Regions from separate parts of the Pseudazoarcus sp. NS20 genome, predicted to be linked through region 2. Evidence: riboswitches for the same ligand, from Rfam matches in the RefSeq annotation. Region 2 holds a riboswitch; the other holds the start of a gene.
What was found. A riboswitch is a leader RNA that binds a small molecule or an ion and turns the genes downstream of it on or off. The one in region 2 is predicted to bind thiamine pyrophosphate.

Region 1: linked by a shared signal. The riboswitch ahead of AC6H0W_RS13705 (TonB-dependent siderophore receptor) and the one ahead of thiD (bifunctional hydroxymethylpyrimidine kinase/phosphomethylpyrimidine kinase) in region 2 are both predicted to bind thiamine pyrophosphate.

Annotation. Positions count from the first base shown of each region.
Region 1 is NZ_BAAKIY010000004.1:403,917-409,034, forward strand. It holds gene AC6H0W_RS13705 (TonB-dependent siderophore receptor) at 1-1,837, opposite strand, end outside; TPP riboswitch at 1,907-2,005, opposite strand; gene AC6H0W_RS13710 (diguanylate cyclase domain-containing protein) at 2,667-4,337, shown strand; gene AC6H0W_RS13715 (zinc-binding metallopeptidase family protein) at 4,387-5,118, opposite strand, start outside.
Region 2 is NZ_BAAKIY010000001.1:29,014-34,131, forward strand. It holds gene AC6H0W_RS00145 (carbonic anhydrase) at 1-753, opposite strand, end outside; yybP-ykoY riboswitch at 878-1,050, shown strand; gene AC6H0W_RS00150 (TMEM165/GDT1 family protein) at 1,096-1,686, shown strand; TPP riboswitch at 1,747-1,848, shown strand; gene thiD (bifunctional hydroxymethylpyrimidine kinase/phosphomethylpyrimidine kinase) at 1,905-2,738, shown strand; gene AC6H0W_RS00160 (S1 family peptidase) at 2,810-3,541, opposite strand; gene AC6H0W_RS00165 (SLC13 family permease) at 3,609-5,118, opposite strand, start outside.

The DNA of each region.
Region 1 (5,118 bases), on a different contig from region 2:
GCATGGACGGTAGCGTGTATTCGCCGTACACCACGGACTTGTATTTGGGTACGTTGCCCACGCGTTTGCCTTCCACGCCATCGACATCGGCGAGGATGGTGGCCACGCTCGCGCCGACCAGGAGGTTGCGCGTGACGCGACCATCTGCGGAGAGCTCCAGGCCGCGGCGGCGGTCTATGCCGGACGCGGTGTAAACGTTGGCGGCTGACGTGTACTCGTACTGGCGCTTGATCTGGAACAGCGCCGCGCTGACGTTGAGTCGCTCCGTCAGATCAGCTTTCAAACCGACTTCGATCTGGCGAGATTTGGTCGGATCGATAGCCTGTCCCGCATTAGTCGTCCCAACGGGTGCTTCGCCGCCTGGCTCCAATCCTTCGGAATACGCGCCATAGAATGACCAGCGCTGATCCGGGCTGAACACGAGTGCGACGTTGGGGAGCAGAAAACGGTGGTTCTTGCGGCTCAACGGGCTGCCGTTGGCGTCGTATTGGTCGCGATCAAGCCGGACGTGGCGCAGCCCGGCATGCAGCTTGAACTGCTCGTTCAGGTGCATGACGTCTTGAATAAAGAGAGCGTGCTCATTGTCTTGCCGGCGCAGGCGGACGGGGTTGTTCGCGAGAGGACTGGGGGCGAGGTTGATCGGGTTATAAATATTGCTCGTGCCGACGAATGCAGAAACATACTCGGCGAAATGATCGCGCCGTTCATGCGCGGCCATACCAAACGTCACCTCATGTCGCATTGAGCCGAGACGGATATCACCCTGCAGCAAGGCTTGTCCTGCCAGCACCGTGCGCTTGTCATCGTCGCGACGTAGGTCAATCACGCTGTAGTTGCCATTGGCCTGGAAGCCTGTGGGCAGAGCTACCGCGTCGTCACGGCGCAGCTCGAAATAGTTGGCCGACACCTCGGTACGCCAAGCATCGTTGATCTTGTGCTGGAAGCGCAGGCCGACGTTGGTCACGTCGTCCACCACCGGGCTGCTCCACGGCTGGTTGTTGAGCATGTCGCGGGCGCTGACGCCCTTGGGCACCGTGGTGCCACCCAGCAACTGAAAGCCCGGTACCGAAAGCTGTGATTTGTGCAGGTAGTCGAAGTCGAGTTGCAGCAGGCTGTCGGGGGTGAGTTGCCAGTCGAAGGCGCCAGAGAAGAAGCGGCGCTCGCCGTTCGAGCCTTTGGCATACGAGCGCACTTCTGAGGCCATGGCGTTGATGCGGTAGCCGAACTGGCGGTCTTCACCGAAGCGGTCGCTCAGGTCGAGGGAGCCATAGATCGTGCCGCGCTCGCTTGCTTCCAGCGTGACGCTGCGCAGGGAGTAGTCGGTGGGGCGCTTGGTGACGTAGTTGAGCACGCCCCCGGACGAGGCCACACCGGCCTGCAGCCCGGCCAGGCCCTTGAGGATTTCCAGCCGCTCTTTGTTCTCCAGCATGATCGGCGCCTGCGCCAGCACCAGCAGACCGTCCTTGCGGTAGTTGGCGCCCGTGCTGATTTCGAAGCCGCGAATGGCCAGGCGGTCGGACAGGCCGATGGCGTTGTACGAATTCTGCACACTGGCGTCGTACTTGCCCGCCTCGGTGGCGGTGCGGATGCTGCGATCCTGCATCTGCTCTTGCGTGATCACCTTGACCGACACCGGCGTCTCGCGCAGCGGGGCTTCGGTGAAGGTGCCGATGCGCGCCTTCTTGGCGATGCCGTCGACGGACTCGCCGGAGGTGGTGATCACCACTTCGGGAAGGGTGGTTTCGGGCGGTTCGGCGGTTTGGGAGAGAGCCGGAGCGGAAAAAGCGAGTGCCGCGGGCAGCGCGAGCCGCCGCAGGTGACAGGGTGGTAGAAGCATGTTCGTTCCTCGTTTGCGCGGGGGACAAGCATGCGCAAGGACGACCGAAACGAACGCGGGTGGAAACACCCCAAGAACGTCGAGCTTCCCTACGCTGGCATTATCCAGGTCAGGTTCAAGGGTCTTTCTCACCCGAAGACGACGTCTCCAGGACCCCTAGCGTGGCGCGATGGTAGCACCGCCCCTTGCCAGGCCGAAGGGCTGGATTGCGGGTTGTTGACGTAGCGCAAGTCGGTACGGTGTGCGAAGCGCAAGATTCGCGGCAATGCGCGTGGCGTGTGCGCGACCGCAACGGCTTGCACGCATGGGTGAAACCGTGTGGGTGCCTATGGCATGTGGCACCGCCGCCCGACGTCATTGCGAGCGCAGTGCGGCAACCAGCTACATGTGCAATGTGCAGGCGCTGCGAGATTGCTTCGTTGCTGCGCGCATCGCAATGACAGGCTATCGAGGTTCTGCGGGGGGCGGGATAGGGGTTAGCGCGGCATTCGGATACGGCGGATAGGTCGCCTTTGGAGCATCGCGGCGCCGTTCGTTGCCGTGAGCCCTGACCGATCTGATGGCCGCACGGCCTCTTGCCGTCATTGCGAGCGAAGCGCCGCAATCCAGTGAGCATGTGGGCTGCTTTTCCGTCGGATCCTGCAATGCCGTGCGCTTATGTAAAAAACGACATGCAAGTGTGGTCGACCGCGGCGCTGCATTCGCGCAACAAACCGCAGCGCATTCAAATTTTCTTATGCACGAAGTTCGCTATACGTTCCTATAGTATCGATACGGCATCGCTGTTCATGGCGGGTGACGGTGCAGTTCCCAGTCTTAAAGGGGATTCATGCTGGAGCGCTTCTTCTGGGTCGGTGGTGATCCCACGCTGCTGATGGTCGGCACCTACCAGCCGGCTCTGGTGGTGCTCTCTCTGGTGATTGCGGTTCTGGTCTCGTGCATTGCCATGCAGGTGGCGGGCCTTGCGCGTGCCGGCCACAGTCAAATGTTTCGTCAGTTGGGGATTGCTACCGGCACGGTTTCGCTCGGCATAGGCATCTGGTCGACGCATTTTCTCGGGATGATGGCGTTCGAGTTGTGCGTGCCGGTGAGCTACGCCCCTTTCATGACCATCGTCTCGATGGTGCCGGCCCTGCTGGCTTCATGGATGGCTTTGAGCATGCTGGTACGCGAGAGCGTTACGCGCAGCCAATTGCTTGGGGGCGGCTTCCTGGTGGGGGGCGGCATCGGCGCCATGCACTACATGGGCATGGCGGCCATGCAGATGGCCCCGTTGCTGCGCTTCGACCCGTTCTGGTTCTTTGCTTCGCTGGCGGTGTCGGTGCTGCTGGCGTGGTTTGCGTTGTGGCTGCGTTTCGGCCTGCACAAAAGCTGCTGGCTCAACGAGATTCACCTTGTGCTGCTCAGTGGCACCGTCATGGGCGGGGCGGTGGCTTCCATGCATTATGTGGCGATGCGGGCAGCGCGCTTCGTCGGTGAAGACATGCCGGGCTTCGTGCCCACGATCGATTTCGATATCGTCATCGGCATCACCGTGGTCACGCTCACGCTGGGCATGGCCGTGCTGGCGGGCAATCTGGTGCTGCGTTTCAAGGCGCTGTACAGCCAGTTGCGCATCAGCGAGCTGCGGCAAAAGGCCATCTTCGATACGGCGGTAGACGCCATCATCACCATCGAGCGCGACGGCACCGTGGTGTCGGTGAATCCGTCGGTCGAGCGCTTGTTCGGCTGGCAGGCGGGTGAGCTGATCGGCAACAACATCAGCATGCTCATGCCCGAGCCGCAGCGCTCGATGCATGACGGCTATCTGGCCAACTATCTGGGTGGCGCCCCGGCGCGCGTGATCGGCATCGGGCGAGAAACCACTGCCCAGCGCAAGGATGGCTCCACCTTTCCGATCCGTCTCGCGGTGGGCGAGATGCGGTTCGGCAAGCTCGTGCGGTTCGTTGGCTTCATCACCGACATTTCCGAGCAAAAGCGCATCGAACTGCTGCTGGAGCGTGAGGCCTTCCACGACCCCTTGACCGACCTGCCCAACCGTCGCCAGTTGTCGGTAATGCTGCCGCGCGGCATGGCGCGGGCCGACCGCTCGGGCGACCTGTTGGCGCTCATGTTCCTCGATCTCGACGGCTTCAAGCAGGTGAATGACGAGCTCGGCCACGATGTGGGCGATGAGTTGCTCAAGGAGGTGGCGCGCCGGCTGTTGGGTGCGGCCCGGCGCACCGATTTCGTGGTGCGGCTGGGCGGCGATGAATTCGTGGTGGTGCTCGAGGGCCTGCACGACGAGGCCGAAGTCGAGCCCATCACCGAGAAATTCAGCCAATGCCTGGGCGAACCGCTGGTGCTGAGCGGCCACGAGCTGGCGCTCAAGGGCAGTTTCGGCACGGCCTTCTATCACCCGGGCGAAGGCATCACGGCAGAGCAACTGCTGCACCACGCCGATCTGGCGATGTACGCCGTCAAGAAGCAACGCCGCGCGGCGCGTGCGTCCGCCGTCTGACTGCGCCTCATTCGTGCAAGGCGCGGGGCTGCATGGTGGGCTGCGAGCCTTACGGACGCTGCCCGATGACCAGATCGTGCACGAAAGCCATTTTGCGTCGCACCGGCTGGGGCAGGGCGAACGGATAGAGGTCGGCCGCGCCGATCGAGCGGCTCAAGGTGTTGAGTGCCACCGTCAGCGCCACCCATGACTCCAGCAACTGCTCCACATCCCTGATTTGATACGGATCGACGTCGATCTCGGTCGACAGCTCGCCGCGGATATCCATCTCGGGGCGCACGGCGATGCCCAGGCTGTTGGCCGTTTCCAGCGTATCCACCATGTGCAGGTAATGCGCCCAGGTTTCGGCCCAGTCTTCCCACGGGTGCATGGTCGCGTAGGCGGATACGTGCGTTTCCGCCCATTCCGGCGGCGGGCCGTCGCGGTAATGCTTCTCCAGGGCTTCGCCGTAATCGAGCCGGTCATCGCCGAACAGATCGCGAAACCGCGCGAGCGTGTCGCCGGCGCCGTCGCGCACCAGCAGATCCCAGTAGTAATGGCCGATTTCGTGGCGGAAGTGCCCGAGCAGCGTGCGATACGCCTCGCCCATCTGGGTGCGTGCCTTCTCGCGCAGCACGTCGTCGGCCTCGTTCAGCGAGATGGTCACCACCCCGTCGGCGTGGCCGGTGAACACTGGCTCGTCGCTGTCGGGTCGGTCGGCGAGAAAGTCGAATTCCAGCGGTTGCGGGTGACCACTGTCCGGCACGGGCAGCGGCAGGCGAAGACGGAACAGCGTGTAGAA
Region 2 (5,118 bases):
CTTGCCCTCCCTGCACACCGCCCAGTCCGGCCGCATCAGCCCCCACTGCTGGGGGCCGTACAGGTCACCGTAATCCCAATCCGGCAGCGGATGGCGCGGGGCAACCCGGGGGGAGCTGGACGGCGCTGGAGGCGCTGCAGGTTGAGGAGGCGCGGGCGGGGGCACAGCCGCGGCAGGCGGCACGACGGCCGGCGCTGCAGGCGCGGAAACGCCTGGCTCGGGCGCGGCGGGTGCCGGGCCGGCAACCGGCACCGGAGCGGCCGTTGCAACGGTCACCGGCTTCGCAGACGGCAATGTTTCGAGTGCGGCGGCGATGCGGTCGGCCTCGCCGGCCAGCGACACCAGATCGCTGCTGGACGGCGGCCGGCAGATCTCCCGCCACAGCCGATCATCCACCCCACCGCGAGCCACCGGACGCATGGTCTGATCACGCACCTCTTCCTCGCGCAGCACCACATTGCGCTCGTCGATGTAACGACGACGCACCGTGAGGAAGCCCCGATTCAGGCAATCAAAGCGGTTCAGCGCCAGCACCGCGGTGTAGCCGGCACGTTCGGCTTCCTCGGGCGCCATCACCATGCGCGCCCAGGCGATCTTGGTGCCCGCATCCGACGGAATCACGCTTGCCCGGTCCACCTGGATCTCCCGACTGCCGTCGCGCGAGATCGTCACCCAGTCGTCGTCGACGGCTGAGGCAGCAAGCGGCAAAGCCAGCGCTAACGCCGCAAAGGCACGGCCGAGGCAAGAGTGCATGTCGATTCGTCGGTGAATGAATTGGGTACCCGAGTGCTACAACGGCGCGAAGCGCGCATTTCTTTAACGCAACGCATGGATTCGAAAGATTCCGTGCGCACGAATTCATTCCTCGGATAGAATTCGCACCGTCATCGGGGAGTAGCCGCTTCCGCCCCGGCGGAAGGGACGCGTCAACATACTTGTCCATCGGACATGGCGCATTCAGCCCGAGGTGTCGCCTCCGCAGTTTTCAACTACTGCGAGCGCCCTCCAGCCTGGCAAGACCGCTGACCGACGCACTCCGCTGTTCGGGCCGGGAGCGCGCCGGTCATCGGTTAACGCTACGGCCCGGAGGACATCATGAATTTCCCTGACTTTCCGTTCGAAGCCTTTCTCGTTTCCACCGGCATCGTTGCGCTGGCCGAAATCGGCGACAAAACCCAACTGCTCGCCTTCATGCTCGCCGCTCGCTACCGGCGTGCCGCGCCCATCGTGCTCGGCATCTTCGTGGCGACGATCGCCAACCATGCCTTCGCGGGTGCCGTCGGCACCTGGCTCACCAGCGTCATCGGGCCGGACACGCTGCGCTGGATCCTCGGCATCGGCTTCATCGCGATGGCCATCTGGACGCTGATCCCCGACAAGCTCGACGACGCAGACGTGCAGGTCAAAAGCGGCCTCGGCATCTTCGGCACCACCCTGATCGCCTTCTTCCTCGCCGAAATGGGCGACAAGACGCAGGTCGCCACGGTTGCCCTCGCCGCGCAATACGAAGCTTTCGTGGCGGTCGTGGTGGGCACCACGCTGGGCATGATGATCGCCAACGTGCCCGCCGTACTGATCGGCGACCGACTGGCGCACCGCATGCCGACACGCCTGGTGCATGGCATAGCCGCCTGTCTTTTCGCGGTACTCGGCGTGATCGCACTGTCCGGCGTGTGGAGCAGCTGAGCTTCGCCGCGCAGCGGGCCGCCTGCGGTTGTCACGACGGGGCGGCTGCGCTAACCTGCGCAGCTTCGTTGGGGGTGCCCGCCGTCGCTGCGGCAGGCTGAGAAAATACCCTTGGAACCTGACCCGGTTAGCACCGGCGTAGGAAAACGCTCCATGCGCACCTGCACCTGTCGGCCCGGCAGCACCCCACAGACTGTCTCTAACCGGGGAGCGCGCTCATGAGCCGCAGCATTCCGAACGTAGTCAGCATCGCCGGCGTCGACCCCAGTGGTGGCGCCGGCGTGCTGGCCGACCTCAAGGCTTTCTCGGCGCTGGGCGCCTATGGCTGCGGCGTCATCGCCGCCTTGACCGCGCAGAACACGCAGGCCGTCACCGGCGTGCACACGCCGCCCGTCGACTTCCTCAAACTGCAGATCGACACGCTGTTTGCCGATGTCGCCATCCATGCCGTCAAGATCGGCATGCTCGGCACCGCCGACATCGTGCGCACCGTGGCCGACCGTCTGGAGCAGCACAAGGCGCCGTTCGTGGTGTGCGACCCGGTCATGGTGGCCAAGAGCGGCGACCACCTGCTGGCGCGCGAAGCCGTGGCGATGCTGCGCGAGGCACTGATGCCGCAGAGCTTCATGATCACGCCCAACCTACCCGAAGCCGGCGTGCTGCTCGAATGCAGTGAGCCCGATTCGTTGAAGAGCATGTATCGCGCCGCAGAACGCCTGCGCGACATGCTGCCGACTTCGTCCGAGCGCTGGGTGCTGCTCAAGGGTGGCCACCTGCCCGGCGGCGATCTGACCGATCTGCTGTTCAACGGCGACCGCATGATCGAACTGCAGGCGCAGCGCATCGAAACCAAGAATACGCATGGCACCGGCTGCACGCTGTCTTCCGCGATTGCCGCACTGCTGCCGCAGTCGGCTGACACCCTCGCGCCGGTGGAGAGCGCCGTGCGCGTGGCACGCGACTACCTGCTGCGCGGCATTGCCGCATCCGGCCAGCTCACGGTGGGCAGCGGACACGGCCCGGTGCATCACTTCCACGCATTGTGGCGCTGAGCACCCGAACCTGAGAGCACACTTGAAACGGGCTGCCTTGCGCAGCCCGTTTTGCTTCAGACACCGCCCTCTCAGGACGCCGTAAGCGCCATCACCACATCGGCGTACCACGCACAGTTGAGGCCCAGCGCCTCATCCAGCTCGGTGTCGCGCGAGCCCACATCGAGGCGTGCCGAGTGCACACCCAGCAACCGCCACGGCAGGCTTTGGCCCGCAGCGTCGGCATCCGGCTTGCGCATCACCACCGGCGCGCCGCTGGCGCCGCGGTGGGTGCGCGCATCGGTCAGGAAATAACCCTCACCCTGAAAGCGCAGGCCGAACGACGAGGCGATGCCGGCATGGCGCACCACGGGCAAGTGATGCAACGTGTCGTGGAAACCCAGCGGAAAACCCACCACCAGCACCGACGAGCCGACCTCGACGCGATCTTCGGGCTGCCACAGGTGCTCCGGCCCGAAGGCTTCCAGCACGGCGCTGGGCGGCAAGGCCGGGCGTTCGATCTCGATGACGGCCACGTCGATCTCGCCGGCCTCGTCCTCACCCTGGCGCCACAACGATGCGCCGTCCCGGTACAGCGGAATCGAGTATTGAACGGAATCCGCGACGTTGTCGGCATCCACATGAACTTCGATCTCGATGCGATCCGGCGCGTGCCCGCTCGGCCCGTCGAAGAACACGTGCCGGCTCGACACCAGAAACAAGCGCCCGTCGCGCTCGAAGAAAAAGCCGGTGGCGTTGGTCAGCGTAGTTGCACCGTTGAAGGTGAGGATGCGCGCGACGCTGAGCAGTATGGAATCGATCATGCGGGATGTTCTCCTGAAAGCCGGGCTCTTCGAACAATGCCCACAGCCGCTCTCCGGCTGGCCCCGATCACACCGGCTGCAGCGGCCAGAACACGGGAATCAGCACGCTGGCCAGCACCCACACGACGAGGTTCATGGGAATGCCGATGCGCGCGAAATCGGTGAAGCGGTAGTTGCCGGCGTTGTACACCAGCGTGTTGGTCTGATAGCCGATCGGCGTGGCGAAGCTGGCACTCGCCGCAAACATCACCCCGACCACGAACGGACGCGGATCGACGCCGAGTTGCTGCGCCACGCCGATGACGACCGGAGTGAACAGTACCGCGACGGCGTTGTTGCTGACGAATTCCGTGGCAATCGAAGTCAGCAGAATCACCAGCGCCAGCATCATCCACGGATTCATGCCGTCGCCTGCCCACACCAGACCGCTCGCCATCAGGTCCGCCAGACCCGATTCACGCATGGCGATCGACAAGGCCAGCATGCCGAAGATCAGCACGATGATGGGCCACTCGATGGCCTTCCAGGCCTCGTCCGAGCGAATGCAGCCGGTGGCGATCACCACCGCCGCACCGATCATCGCCAGGCCTTCGATGGGCATCACGTTGAAGGCCGCCAGCAGCATCACGCCGACGATGGTCGCCAGCGCGATGGGGGCCTTGGCCTGACGGTTGGCCGGCGCCTTGCCGTCGGTGATGGCGAACAGATCGCCGTTGTCGCAGAAGCGCTTGATTTGCGCCGGCGTGCCTTCGACCAGCAGCACATCGCCGAACTGCAGTTGGAAGTCGTCACCGATGTCTTCGATGGAGGCGTCCTTGCGGTGCACGGCAATCAGGTGAATGCCGTAACGCGCCGCCAGATCGAGATCGCGGATCGGGCGCTGCACATAGCGCGAAGTCGAGCCCACGATGGCCTCGACCATCACCACGCCACGGCGGCGCAAGGTCTCCAGATCGTGTTCGCCGCCGCCTGCCGACTGCAGCCCGACCAGATCGGTGCTGCGCAGGTCCATCATGCCCTTGCTGCGGCTGTGCACCACCAACCGGTCGCCGGTTACCAGCAACATGCCGGGCGAAGGCGCGGAGTATTCGTCGTCCCCGCGGAACAACGTCAGCACCTTGATGGTGCCGTTGGACAGGCGCGCGTCCTTGAGCGTGCGCCCGGCCAGCCGCGAGCCTTCGGGCACGAACAGCTCGGTCATGAACAGGCGATCACCACTACCGGTGAATTGCTGCGTCAGCGTCTCGCGCGAAGGCAGCAGCCGCGGCGCAAAGAAGTACATGAAGATGCAGCCCACCAGGGCCAGCACGATGGCCGGCGCACTGATCTCGAACATGTGGAAGGGCTCGAGCCCCATGTTGCGCGCCACGCCGTCGACCAGGATGTTGGTCGAGGTGCCCACCATGGTGATCAGCCCGCCCAGAATCGTCGCGTAGGACAGCGGGATCAGCAGGCGCGAGGGCGCGATGCCACGCCGCGCACAGATGGCGATGACGGCAGGAATCATCACCATCACCACCGGGGTGTTGTTGATGAACGGCGACACCAGCACGCCGACACCCAGCATGGCCAGCAGC